Regions from separate parts of the Cupriavidus sp. 86D6 genome, predicted to be linked through region 2. Evidence: predicted binding sites of a transcription regulator. Region 2 holds the regulator's gene; each other region holds the start of a gene.

The links. Region 2 encodes FliA, which starts transcription of late flagellar genes. Its sites were predicted from a motif close to CTAAAGTTTNNNNNNNNNNNGCCGNTA; they were not measured.
Region 1: the regulator FliA is predicted to act here: its motif matches at 2,125-2,151, upstream of fliD (flagellar filament capping protein FliD).
Region 3: the regulator FliA is predicted to act here: its motif matches at 2,070-2,096, upstream of AC3G88_RS14525 (FliC/FljB family flagellin).

What each region holds. Positions count from the first base shown of each region.
Region 1 is NZ_JBYPSB010000020.1:70,898-75,331, reverse strand. Features, by position in the region: partial or broken gene AC3G88_RS27200 (T6SS effector phospholipase Tle3 domain-containing protein) at 1-321, opposite strand, end outside; gene fliD (flagellar filament capping protein FliD) at 594-2,051, opposite strand; gene AC3G88_RS27190 (YkgJ family cysteine cluster protein) at 2,236-3,150, opposite strand; gene AC3G88_RS27185 (MetQ/NlpA family ABC transporter substrate-binding protein) at 3,144-3,935, opposite strand; gene AC3G88_RS27180 (formylglycine-generating enzyme family protein) at 3,928-4,434, opposite strand, start outside.
Region 2 is NZ_JBYPSB010000007.1:107,728-112,161, forward strand. Features, by position in the region: gene AC3G88_RS18195 (FAD binding domain-containing protein) at 1-309, opposite strand, end outside; gene paoA (aldehyde dehydrogenase iron-sulfur subunit PaoA) at 306-962, opposite strand; gene AC3G88_RS18205 (flagellar protein FlhE) at 1,252-1,710, opposite strand; gene AC3G88_RS18210 (RNA polymerase sigma factor FliA) at 1,710-2,426, opposite strand; gene AC3G88_RS18215 (MinD/ParA family ATP-binding protein) at 2,537-3,346, opposite strand; gene flhF (flagellar biosynthesis GTPase FlhF) at 3,359-4,434, opposite strand, start outside.
Region 3 is NZ_JBYPSB010000005.1:245,788-250,221, forward strand. Features, by position in the region: gene fliD (flagellar filament capping protein FliD) at 1-229, opposite strand, end outside; gene AC3G88_RS14520 (flagellar protein FlaG) at 278-655, opposite strand; gene AC3G88_RS14525 (FliC/FljB family flagellin) at 782-1,972, opposite strand; gene AC3G88_RS14530 (RNA chaperone Hfq) at 2,243-2,563, opposite strand; gene AC3G88_RS14535 (methyl-accepting chemotaxis protein) at 3,481-4,434, shown strand, end outside.

The DNA of each region.
Region 1 (4,434 bases), on a different contig from region 2:
AGCATTTGCCTTCAACTGGGATCCGGTTCCATTCAGCCCAAGGCGTTCGCTTAACCCCTCACACAGCGCCTGCTCGGCGTCGTCATACCACTCCCCCTCCGAATTCACCCCATGCACAAAAATGATGATCCCCGGCAAGTGCGGCGGCACACGGGCCTCGGCCCTCACCTGGTAGCTGGCAGGGGTCAGAAAGGATTCCCAGTACGGCCTGCCGAATGCGTCGCGTTGCATCGGCACGACGCGCGTGGATGTACTTGGTCTGGGCTCTCCGGGGGTTTCATCGTTCGGGCCGGCGTCGTCCGGCGTGGTTGCTTGCGTCATTTCAGCCATTGCGGTCAGCGAATCCCGGCTTCCATGTCACCGTGCCCGATGCACGACGCCATGAAGCTGCGGCTCGCAAACTAGCGGCTTTTCAGGCGGAAGAAGTCGCTGTTTCGCCGTTTCCTAACGCATCACAATCAACATGCTTTTACTTATGCAGATTCGGAGAACGATGATTTACGCAACACACCTTCATCGCTCCGCACAGGCAAAACAAAAAGGGCGACAGCCGAAGCCATCGCCCTTTCCACCCCAAGCGCGCCTGAAGCGTTTTACTTCTTCGCGTTCGTCAACGCCTGGAACTGCTGTGTCAGGTAGTTCTTGGTGTTGTTCATCTGCGCCACCGCCAGGTCCAGCGCGGTGAACTGCTTGCGGTAGCGTTCGATCTTGGCGTCGATGCGCACGCTCAGGTCCTCGTAACGCTTTTCGAGGTCCTTCATGCTGCGTTCGATGCCGGTGGTGACCGCGCCGATCGGGCCGCTTTCCCCGGTCATCTTGTCTACCGCATCGGACAGCCGGCGGGCGAAGCCGCCCGTGGTGCCGTCGCCCGCGAACAGCTGCGTCACGGTGGGCAGGTTGTCCTTCAGCGCGGCGTCCAGCTTCTTGCTGTCGATCGCCATCGTGCCGTCCTTCTGCATCGACACGCCGATGGCGGCCAGCATGGTCGGGGCCTTGTCCGGCATGCCTGCCTCGGGCGTGTTCAGCACGGCGCGGATGGTCGTCTGGATGCCGCGGATCGATGTGTCGCCGTTCAGCGCGCCCTTGGTCATCGCCTTGGTGTCGAACGCGGTCAGCGACTTGATCGAGGACTGGATGTTGTTGTAGGCGGTGACCATCGCCTGGATGGAATTCTTGATGCTGTCGGTGTCCTGCGTCAGCGACAGCGACGTCGTGCCGGTCTTCTTGAGCGTCATGGTCACGCCCTGCGCGGCGTCCACCACGGTGTTGCTGGTGCTGGTGATGGCGATGCCATTGACCGTCAGCGCCGCGTTGGTGGCGCGCAGCGTTTCCTTCATCGCGTTCGACCCCGGCGTGGTCGGGTCGTAGCCCGCCACCCCCTGCAGTTCGGGTGACGAGCCCGTGATGCGCATGCTCATTGTCTCGCCGGTCTTGTCCGACGTCAGGATCAGCCGGTACGGCGTGGCGCTGCCATCGTTGATGATGCTGGCCTTGACGCCGATGCCGGCCTTGTTGATGGCATCGCGGATGTCCTGCAGCGACCCCTTGCCCGGGTCGATCGTGATCGTGCGGGGGTTGGGTACGGCAGCAGTGGCCGCATTGGGAGTGAACCCGGGGTTCACGTAGGTGCCGCTGGCTTCGTCCCAGCCCGTGGTGGTGCCGAACTCGAACGTCAGCGTGCCGGAACCGATCTGCACGTCCTGCTTGGCGTACCCGGTGCCGGCCAGCGACTGGGCCTGCGCCAGCCGCGTCACGTTGACGCTGAGGTCGCTGGGTACGGCGTTGGCGGCGGTCGTCACCGTCATGATGTCGGCATTGCCCACCGACGACTTGACCGCGCCGAAGGTGTCCCGGTTCATCAGCGCCTTGGCCGTGGCCTGGAAGCTGGTGAGCATGCTCTTGACCGTGCCATAGGCGGTCAGGCGGGTCTGGTAGGCCGTGTGCTGGTTGTCCAGGGCCGTCAGCGGCGCGCGCTCGGCGGTGGACAACTTGTCCAGCAATGTGGACAGCTCGAGGTTGGCCCCAACCCCGAGGGAGGAAATCGATGCCATGGTTGTGCCCTTCTTCTTGTTCGTTTCTTTGTCACTCAGGCTCTGCGTCACCTGAATGTCCTGACATCCACGTTTACGTCGAACGAAAGTGGATCTTTAGCCTTTTTGATACAGAAACGATACAAAGACGATACGAAGTGGGGCTAAACCTGATGAATGAGCCTTATGCAGCACAAACAAGGCATTACGTCAGACGTTGGCCCAGGGCGGACAAGGCCGCATCGCATTGACGCAGCTGGGCTGTCATTGGTTTGTCATCGATGCGGCGCCGGGCCAGCGCGGCATCGATCGATGCGGCGATCAGCCGGCGCTGGGCCGCGATGTAGTCGAGGCAGCGGGCCCGGGCCTCCGGGCCGCCATCGGCGAGCACGGCCAGTACGGGCACCAGCGGCAGCGTGCGGTAGCCGGCAAACGGAATCGATGCGATGCCACGCGCCGCGCCCAGCAGTTCAGGCATCAGCAGGCGGCATACGGCATCACCCCAGACAGCCTTGTCCCGTGCCTCGTCGTCGCGACGCCGGGCCAGTGCTGCGGCGTAGCCAGGCTCGGCAACCCCGCCCGCCCGCACGAGCGGGATGACATCCGCCGGCAACGATCCCGACGACAGGACGGATATACAGTCGGCGCCGATATCGTGTTCGCCGCCGCGTCGCTTGGCCGCCAGCGACACGGCCTGCAGCCGGTCTGGCACCCAGGCGTCGAGCGGCACCATCGCGCAGGTGGAGGGGCGGGACGCGTGGATCGTGCAGCGCCCGTCGTCGGCCAGTGCGGGACAGCGTCCGCGCGACGGATAGTCGATGGCCTGCGTGGCGATCATCAGCACGTCGCCATTCGGCAGCGGATGGCCCTGCCGGCGCGCCAGCGCGGCAAACGCCGCCACGTCGTCGGCAGTGACTTCCACGAGGTGCCCGTCCACCCTGTGCCGCGTGCCGGCCAGGGGCGGCCGCACGCGCCGCAACGACAAGGCGCCGACAAAGCGGTCGGCGTGGCGGAACAACTCGTCCATGCTCATCAGCGGCGGCGAATTGCAGCACTTGCCGCACGCCGTGCAATGAAAGCCAATCGCGACCGGATCACCGCCGCGCTCGCCGTCTACCATGGCCGACGCACCGAATCGTTGAAGCGCGTCAGGATGAAAGACTTCACCGCCGGGGAATGCAGCGCGCCGACCGTCTGCGCCACCCAGTCCGCCCGGCAGTCCGCCGCCCGTACCGCCAGCGCGTTCGCCCACGGCACACGGGCATCCTCGATACCGAGCGCGTCGCGCGCCGGCGCCAGTCCCGCGGCATCGGCGGCCGCGTAAGGCAGCGCCACCAGCGCGTAGCGGCGCAAGGCGGCAGCCAGCCGTTGCGACGGCAAACGCTCGAAGCGCAGCTTGCGCGGATTGTCGATGATGTCGGCAAGCTGGGGCCGCAGACCGGCCTCGCCATCGATACGGATCAGCCCGTGGTTCTGCAGCAGCAGTAGCGCGCGCCCCTGCCCGGCCCGGTCGGCCGGGATGGCAATGACGGCGCCCACGGGCACCTCCCGCAGCGCCGCGATCTTCTCCGCGTACAACCCCATCGGATAGGTCACCGTGTAAGCCACCGTGCAGACCGATGCATCGCCAGCCAGTGCCTGGGCATCCTCCGCAATCGAGGCGTCGATGCGGCGCGCGCGCAGCGCCCGGCGTACTTCGGCGGCGTCGGCGAAGGACACCGCCTGCAATGGCACCGCGCCACCCGCGTTCGCGGCCGCCGCCACAAGCTCGCGGTCGGCCTGGCTGGCCACCCCGATGCGCACGACAGGCCGCGCGTTGACGGACACGTCAGCCCGCGTCGCGGCCCACACCGGCGATTGCAGCGCCCAGGTACAGCCCAATCCCAGCAACAGCGCCTTAACCATCGCGAAGCACCGTCCGGAAGCCAATATGCGAAGTCGGCAGGTCGCGCTCGGCCGGTTCGCGCGCCGACGCCCGGTAGCGCACGCAGAAGTCCGGCGCGCACAGGAACGAGCCGCCCTTGATGACCGCCATGCGCGTGTCACGCGGGTTGCCGGACCGGCCCGACAACGCCGCCACGAACGCGGTATCGCCGTTGGCGTGCGACTGGCGCGGCCCGGTGTACGGGTCGGCGGTCCATTCCCACGCGTTGGCGATCATGTCGTACAGGCCGAACGCATTCGCCGTGAAGCAGCCCACCGGCGCCAGGCCGTCGAAGCCGTCGCGGGCACTGTTCAGCACAGGGAACACGCCTTGCCAGTAGTTGGCCGTGGGCGTCCCATCCGCATTGGCCGGGGCGGTTTCCAGCGCCGCGCCACGCTGGCCGGCCTTGGCCGCGTACTCCCATTCGTCCTCGGTCGGCAGGTCGTGGCCAAGCCACTGCGCGTAAGCGCGCGCATCGGC
Region 2 (4,434 bases):
CAACTGGCCCGATGCGCCCGCCAGCAGCGCGCGCGACAGTACGCCGTAATCGCGCCGCACGCGTGGATCGGCGGCCAGGTCGGTATTGCGCACCAGCGCACCGATACGCAGGCCGCCTTGCTGCGATGGCTCGATCTTGTCCAGCGCCAGGCCGTTCACGTCGATCAGATGGGTTGGCGATTCGATGCCAAGCTTCATCAGGTCGAGCAGGTTGGTGCCACCGGCGATAAAGCGGGCACCGGGTGTCTTCATGGCAGCCCCCGCCGCGTCCGCGGGCGTGGCCACGCGCTCGTAGGTGAACGGGTTCATGTCTGGCTCCCCGCGACCTCGGTGATGGCGTCGAGGATATTCGAGTACGCGCCGCAGCGGCAGATATTGCCGCTCATCCGCTCCCGGATCTCGCCGGGCGACAGCTGCGGCCGCGTGTTCAGGTCCGGCGTGACGTGGCTCGGGATGCCGGCGCGCACCTCGTCGAGCACGGCAACGGCCGAACAGATCTGGCCCGGCGTGCAATAGCCGCACTGGTAGCCGTCATGCTTGACGAAGGCCACCTGCATCGGATGCATGTTGTTCGGCGTGCCGAGTCCTTCCACGGTGGTGATTCTGGCACCCTCGTGCATGACGGCGAGGGTCAGGCAGGAATTGAGGCGCCGGCCGTCGACGATCACCGTGCAGGCGCCGCACTGGCCGTGGTCGCAGCCCTTCTTGGTGCCGGACAGGTGCAGATGCTCGCGCAGCGCGTCGAGCAACGTGGTGCGCGTGTCCAGCGTCAGCGAGCGCGGTTGCCCGTTGACGACAAATGATACGTTCGAAGCCACCGGCTTGAGGGCGCCGGGGCTGACCCGCGATGGCGGCGCGGTGGCGGTGGCGGCACCGGCAGGCAAGGCGGCGGCGCTCACCGACGCCGCGCCTGCCATCACGAATTCCCGCCGCGAAAGCTTGATGTCGCTGAAATCTTCCATGTCGTTGGATCCTTCCTGGCTGACAGATGACGGACAGAGGACGGCAACGTGGCGAGACTTGCACGTAGGAATTACATGGCGCCAGCGGGCATGGCAGACACAATGCCGCCGGGGATATGCGCGGGAATACCGCGCAGGGGACGAATGTAGCGCTTGCCGCACGTTGCTTGGGCGGAAAGGCGCAGGAAGCGTGCCACCGGCCGCGCGGGGACAGCGGCGGGGGTGGGAATGCGGGGGGTTCGCCGGAAGTATCGGCGTGGATCTGCGGGCCCGGGACAGGCCGTGGCGCTCAACGGTAGCTGACGGTCACCTCGTTGCTGCGGCCCTGGAGCATTGGCGTGAGTCCGCCCTGGCCCGGTACGCGATAGGCAAAGACGAAGCCCTTGGTGGCATCGTCGCCGACGAAGGCATCGGTCTTGCCCTCGGCGCCCGCCAGCAGCACGCAACGGTCGGCATTGCACAGGTATGCCTGCAGGTCGACGGGCGGGGTGCGCGTGAAGCTGTAGCGCCAGCGCACCGATGTGATGCGGCCCATGGCCTGCGGCATCGTGGCCAGCGGCACCACGGGCGAGGACAGCGCACGCTGGCCCTTGTTCGTGATCTGCGGCCCCACTGACGATGCCGTCCACGCAAAGCGCGAGCCGGTCAGTTCATAGGTGGCCTTCGTAAAGACCGGCGCATAGGTCTGCGCATGGGCTGCCGCCGGACCCATCGCGCACACCACGGCCAGGACCAGGGCGCGCCGCATCACAGCATCCCGCGCAGCTGGGTGCGCAGGCGCCCGATGGCCTGGCTGCGGATCTGGCACACGCGCGATTCGGTCACTTCCAGCACCGCGCCGATCTCGCGCAGGTTCAGTTCCTGGTCGTAGCACAGCGACAGCACCAGCTTTTCGCGCTCGGGCAGCTTGTCGATGGCTCGGATCAGCGCCTCGCGCATGCCCGATTCCATCAGCACGGTCAGCGGGTTGCCGTCGTCGGTGACACCCAGGTGGCGATCGAGGAAGTCTTCCTCGCCCGAGCGTTCGAAATCTTCATAGTGCAGCAGCTGGCAGCCATAGACCTCGTTCAGCAGCTCCTGGTATTCCTCGAGCGGCATCTCCAGTTCCTTGGCCACCTCGGAATCGATCGGCGTGCGGCCAAGCTTCTGTTCCAGCTGGCGCTGCGTGCGCTCGATCTTGCGGGTGAACTGGCGCAGGCTGCGCGATTGCCAATCGTTGGCACGCACCTCGTCGAGCATGGCGCCGCGAATGCGCTGGCTTGCGTAGGTCTCGAACCGGGCGCCATGGTTGTCTTCATACCGTTTGGCGGCGTCGAGAAGGCCGATCATGCCGGCCTGTATCAGGTCGTCGATCTGTACGCTGGCGGGCAGCTTGGCCGCCAGCTGCAGCGCGATGCGCCGCACCAGTGGCGCGTGTGACTTGACCACGTCGGCCTGCTCGAGCTTTCCCTGAATCGTATACATGGTGGAACTCTCGTTAAATGCTTACTGTTTGTGCCAGCGCCGGAGAGGCTGAAAATCGGCGGCTGGCAGGCTGAGTTTCCGGTCTTGTCGAGACTTCTTGTTCTTCGCGTTCATGCGGCAACGGCCGAGGCCATTCCCAGGGGCGATGCTTCGTGACGCAACGGCCATGCGCCGATACCGCTGGCGATGTGCCGCAATGCACCGGTGGCCGCAGCGGCGGGATACGCCTCCACCACGCACCGCCCAAGCTGGAGCGCACGCGCCACCAGCGGATCCATCGGCAGGTACCCTGCCAGGCTGGCCTCCACGCCCAGGTACTGGCTCGCCGTGCGGGCCAGGTTGCGCGCGAGCGCCGTGACCGTCCCCTCGGCGGCCGCCAGATTGACGACCAGCTGGAAGTGACGACATGCGTATTCGTGGTGCAGCCGCTTGATGCATGCATAGGCCGCGGTGATCGACGTGGCCTCCGGGCGCATGACGATCACGAAGTTGTGGGCCATGCCCGCCAGCGGCGACAGTGCGCCGGTGATGTCGCGGCGGGTGTCGATCAGCATCGAGCGCACGTCAGGCAGTCGCGCCGCCAGCGCGCGCTCGTCGGGACGAACGGTCATCGCGCCTGCCTGCAGCACGGCAATGCCGCTGGCTCCGCGCGTGCCGGCCGCGGCGGCCAGCGGCGCGCGGCCATCGAGCACATCGGCCAGCGTGGCCGCCGGCGCAGCGCCGGCAAGCCGCATCGCCCGGGCGCCGTACATGTCTTCGTCCGCCAGCAGCACGCGCTCGCCCTGCATCGACAGCGCGTTGGCCAGGCCCAGCGCCACCGTGGTGGTGCCGACGCCCTGTTCCGCCCCTACCACGGCGATCCGCCGCGTCACGCGCGGTGCCAGCAGGCGGCGCAGGCTTTCGGCCTGATCGGTGGCCATCGTGTTCAATCCTTACTCCCCGGCGGCCGCAAGCTGCGGCGTGGCGTCGATGGCATCCAGCGCGTCCATGGCTGCCATGGCGTGCGTGGCCGACGCGGCCGGCTCCGGCGCGTCTGCCATGGGCGGTACAGGCGCCGCCATGCCGCGGCCCGGATAGTTTTCAAGTACGTCGAGCAGTGCCAGCAAGCGGCCCATGCCTTCGTTGAGCACTGCACCCGGCACCGGCGCATTGACGCGTGCCGAAGCCCGGCCAGCCAGGCGGGACAGAAATGCCGGGGCCGTAGGCGTGGGCGTGTGTTGCAGGCGCAGCGCGGTCAGGCCCAGCTGCACCGCCACCATGCCGGCGCACAGCGACGCGTCAGCATCGCCTTCCTGTGCAAAGTGCTCGATGGCGTGGCGCAGCGTGCGGAACTGTTCTTCGGCGGCAACCGTCCAGTGCAACCAGCGTGCGACTTGCGCGGCATCGTCGGCAAGCGCGGGATCGCACAGCACATATTCGACGGACAGCGTGTCGCCGGTTTCGTGGTCGATCATGCGCGACACCACCAGGCAGGCCTCGATGCCGGCCTCGGCGGCGTTGCCGCGGCCACGCGCGGCGGTGCGCACCTGGCCTTCGGGAATGCGGACCGGGCAGTGTGCCAGCCAGTGGGCGGCGGCGCGGTCGCGGCAGGTCACATCGCCCACGGCATGGAACGTCAGCGTGTCGGCAACGGTGTCGAGCTTGTTGGCCAGGCCCTCTGCGATCACCCGCGTGGTCTTGCGCGTGCCGGCGATCCAGCGTTCGCCCAGTTGCTGCCAGCGTGCCAGCGTGGCCGGGCTCGGCAGTGACGTATTCAGGTTGACCACGGTCCGGGCGGCGGCCAGCGTGGCGCGCACGGTGGCGGCTTCGGCATCGGCCTCGGCTTCGGCCAGCGACTGGCGGGCGCGGCCCGCCGGCACTACGGTGCTGGCCAGCGGCATGCCGTCACGGTCGGCCAGCCACAGCGTGTGTTGCATCATCTGCGGCGCGCGGCGGCCCTGCACGGTCTGTGCCACGCTCTGCGTGATGGCCAGCACATAGCGATCGCACGCACGGCTGGCGTCGCGGC
Region 3 (4,434 bases), on a different contig from region 2:
CCGCCGCCTTCACGGCGCCGAACGTCGATGCGGTGGCCAGCGTCTTGGCTGCGGCCGAGTAGGCGTCCAGCACGCTCTTGATGGTGCCGTAGCCGCTCAGCTGCGACTGGTAGCTGGTGGCCTCGGTGTTGATCTGGTCGAGCGCGGTGTTCTCGTTCGTTTGGATCTTGTCGAGCAGGTCCTGCAACTGCAGATTGGAGCCGATGCCGATGGAGGAGATTCCGGACATGTTTTTCTACCTGTTGTTATCGCTTCAACTGATGGGGCTTGCGGTGAATCAGACGGCGTGGCTGACGAACAGCCCCTGGAGCTTGTCGATGGCGCGCGCGAAGCGCAGCACCTCCTCGCTGGGCAACTGGCGAATCAGGTCGCCGGTTTCCTTGTCCACGACCTTGGTGATGACGCGGTGGGTGGTGTCGTCGATCTCGAACCGCAGGCCGATCGACGTGGTCTTGAGCACGTCGACGAGTTCTTCCACGGCGGCTGCCATGTTGCCGGGGGTATTGCCCGAGCCGGCATGGCTGCCGGTGTCCTGGGCTGCGGCGGCCGGGCGCACGGCGTCGGCGGCGGTGGCCGGCACGGCGGGTGCCGGGCTGACAGCCACGGGTTCGGCGGTGATGCGTGCCGGCATGGATACGGGGGTGGAAGATGCCATGGTCAGCTCCGTCCGGTAGGGCAGGAAAAACTCTACGGTTGAAATGCTTTGCAGGCAGTGGTCTGCCTGCAAAACACTCCGGCAAAAAAACCGGGCCTTGCGGCCCGGTTTCTTGCGGCGCGGCGATTAACGCAGCAGCGACAGCACGTTTTGCGTGGTCTGGTTCGCTTGCGACAGCACCGACGTACCAGCTTGTTGCAGGATCTGCGCGCGGGTCATGTTCGACACTTCCGTTGCGTAGTCAGCGTCTTCGATGCGCGAACGCGAAGCCGACAGGTTGTTCACCGTCGTGCTCAGGTTGTTGATCGTCGATTCGAAGCGGTTCTGCACAGCACCCAGGCTCGAGCGCAGGTTGTCAACCGTTGCCAGGGCCTTGTCCAGCGTGGCCAGCGGGTTGGTCGTGGCCGGTTGCTGGAAGTCCGAAGCTTGCAGCGACGAACCGGTCAGCGTGAAGCCGGCGGTCTGGCCGTTGATCGATGCGTCGGTCGGCTTGACGGCGATGTACATCGTGGCGGACGTGGCGGTACCGTTGCCAGCGAAGCCCTTCGACGACAGAGCGGCGTCGTCGGCGGCGGTCAGGCCGGTCATGCTCACTTGCACGAACCAGTTGCCGTTCGAGTCAGCCACCACGTTCTGTGCGTTCACGGCAGCCGAGGTGTTCAGGCCCAGAGCGCGCTGGATGTCGGCGGCGGAGACGCCGGTTGCCGAAGCGCCGGTCACCGGCGTGGCCGAGCCCAGAGCAGCTTGAGCAGCGGCCGAACCGATCGAAGCCGTTGCGCCTTGCGGGCCGGCGACGCTGAAGCCAGCAACGCCCAGGGTAGCGGACGTGATTTGCTTCAGGGCGATCGAAATCGTTTCGCTGTCGTTGGCGCCAACCTGGATCGACATGTTCTGGTTCTTGGCCAGAACCTTCACGCCGTTGAACTGGGTTTGAGCCGACACGCGGTCGATTTCCGACAGACGCTGCTTGATTTCGTCCTGGATCGACTTCAGGTCCGACGACGAGTTCGTGCCGTTGGCGGCTTGCACCGACAGTTCACGCACACGTTGCAGGTTGTTGTTGACTTCGCTCAGCGCGCCTTCGGTCGTTTGAGCGATCGAGATACCGTCGTTGGCGTTACGCGAAGCTTGCGTCAGGCCCTTGATGTTGGCGGTGAAGCGGTTGGCGATGGCTTGACCAGCAGCATCGTCCTTGGCGCTGTTGATGCGCAGGCCCGACGACAGACGTTGGATCGCGCTGTTCAGCGACGATTGCGACGTGTTCAGGTTGCTCTGCGTTTGCAGCGACAGAATGTTGGTGTTGATGACTTGCGCCATGGTACGACTCCTATTTGCAATGTTTTAGGCATTCCGGCGGGTGCCGTAACGTTGGCTGCCTGCAGTGCAGGGCGTAGAGTGCCTCCGTTGCAAAGGTTATCGACCGTGGGTGAGAAGACTTTAGAGTGACTTTTGCGCGTGTTGCGGGCGTAGGCCGATCTGGTGTATGGCGGCTGCCCTGCCCGCCATTGGGCCCGTTGTGGCCCGCTATATATATAGAGGCGGAGGCGATGCCGCCGGCGGCGGCCAGCCCCGCGGTGGGCCGGGCGGTCAGCGGCGCTTGCGGGTACGCGGAATGAAGATCCGCACGAAATCCGGCGATACGTCGGCGTCCAGCATCGCCACGGCGTCGGTCGACGCGTGGGCGGGGGTTACCACCGTGATGGCGCGCTTGTAGATCAATGTCGGGGTGGGATCCTCGGCGGTCCGCCCGAGCAGGATCATGTAATTGTCCGACGCCAGCACGATGCCATTGAGCCGCGTGCCATTCGACAGATGCACGACCACCGCGGCACGGCTGGCGCTGTGCGCGGCGAACTGCAACTGCTGCAGCTTTCTGCTGGGTCTGGGAGCCTTGATTTCCTTCTTCACAACTTCTCCGGAAGAGCCCGCGAGGGTTCTGGCGGCTGACAACGGTCCGATTACCAGGGACTTTGCGTGCCGTCGCACTAAAAGTGACGGTTACTGCAGCCTGATCGCGGCGAGAATTGAAACATTCGCTCTCGGAACCGGTGCAGGGACACGACGACATGATTGCGGCGGACAGGCGTTCGAGCAAAGTGATGCACGCTGCCCTGCTACCCGGTGGGGTCGTCTCTGCCAGGAGAGAAGGGGAATACTTCAGGCGGGAGAGTAACAAAGTTTTACAAGCGTTGACGAACCCCCTGCGGGGCTGGGCCTAGAGGATTTGCTCTACTTATTTAGTTGCCGCACTTTTGTGATTCGTGTAGCACATATCGATTCGCTGCGAGTCTGTCAGGCCAGCGCATTCTCCACAACCCGCGCCAGCTAAAGGTTTCCGGGAAGCGTCCGTTATTCATCGATAAGTCTAAAAGTGTCCTAGTGCATCACTTTTGGCATACGAGTGATGCACGCGTTACACCCGCCATCAGGGGAATCCCTGATAGAAACGCGATTTACACCTCATGTAAGCAGGTTTATATTCGCGGTTCGGGACCGGGTACAGCCGGTCCCTTCATAGCAGTCCTGAAAGCCTACGAGCACCCCGCGCGTGGGCTTCTTTTTTTTGAGCCCGCATCCTTCGAAGCCATCCGCCGTTTCCGGCGTTGTGCCTCGCCCGTCCATTTGCGACGGGATCGAAGTGCCTGAGGCAGATTAGACGCCATGCGCTGCGCCCCCAATTTGTGGAAGAGCAGCGACTTTTCCCCCCATTTCATTTATTCGCTCAAGTGCAGCGTTCGGCCCGCCGTTACCGTGCCGTGCGACGCCCCGCCTCGGGCGGACGCAGCGCGTACAAATACAACCCGACAGACGAAAGGTACGAAGTCATGGGCTTGCGGAAAATGGGGATCGGCGCGCGGATGTCGCTGGCATTCGCCGTGGTGGTGCTGCTGCTGGCCGTGGTGGCCACGGTAGGCGTGAGGGCGCTGGGCGGCATGAACGACGCGATGCACCAGGCCGTGGAACAACGGCTGTTGCGCGTGCTGGATCTGAAGCTGGCCAAGGAACGGGTGCTGGCGATCGGCATCCTGGTGCGCGACACCGCCCTGACCGAAGACCCGGCGCTGGCGGAGCAGAACGCCGAGAAGATCGGCAAGATCCGGGAACAGGTCAGCGCCACGCTCGAAGACCTGGGCAAGGTCATGCGGGCTTCACCCAGCGCCGATTCCAGTGCCAGGTTCGAGCAACTGATGCAGGTGCGCGCCAACTACAACGGCCAGCTCGACCTCGTCATGCAGCAACTGCGTGGCGGCGCCTTCGATGGCGCCCGTGCTGGACTGGTGGTGACCCTGCCGGCGGCCCAGGCGGCGTACTTCGACAGTCTCGATGCCGCCGCCGAACTGGGCCGCAAGATGGCCATGGCGGCGGTCGACGAGGCCTCGGCGCAGTATGTCTTCACGCGCAACGTGCTGATCGGCATGTCGGCGGTGGCTGCCGTCATCGCCGCACTGCTTGGCATCGGGCTGGCGCGTTCGGTGACGCGTCCCGCTCACCAGGCGCTGGATGCGGCCGAGGCGCTGGCGCAGGGCCAGCTTGGCCACGCGATCCAGGTGCGCAGCCACGACGAAATGGGCCGCATGCTCGGCGCACTGGAACGTGCCTTCGGGCAGCTGGGCACGCTGGTGCGTGGCATCCAGCAGGCAGCCGGTTCAATCGACACCGCCGCCCGCGAAATCGCCAGTGGCAACACCGACCTGTCGCAGCGTACCGAAGAGCAGGCGGCCTCGCTGGAGCAGACCGCTGCATCGATGGAACAGCTGACATCGACCGTGCGCCAGAAC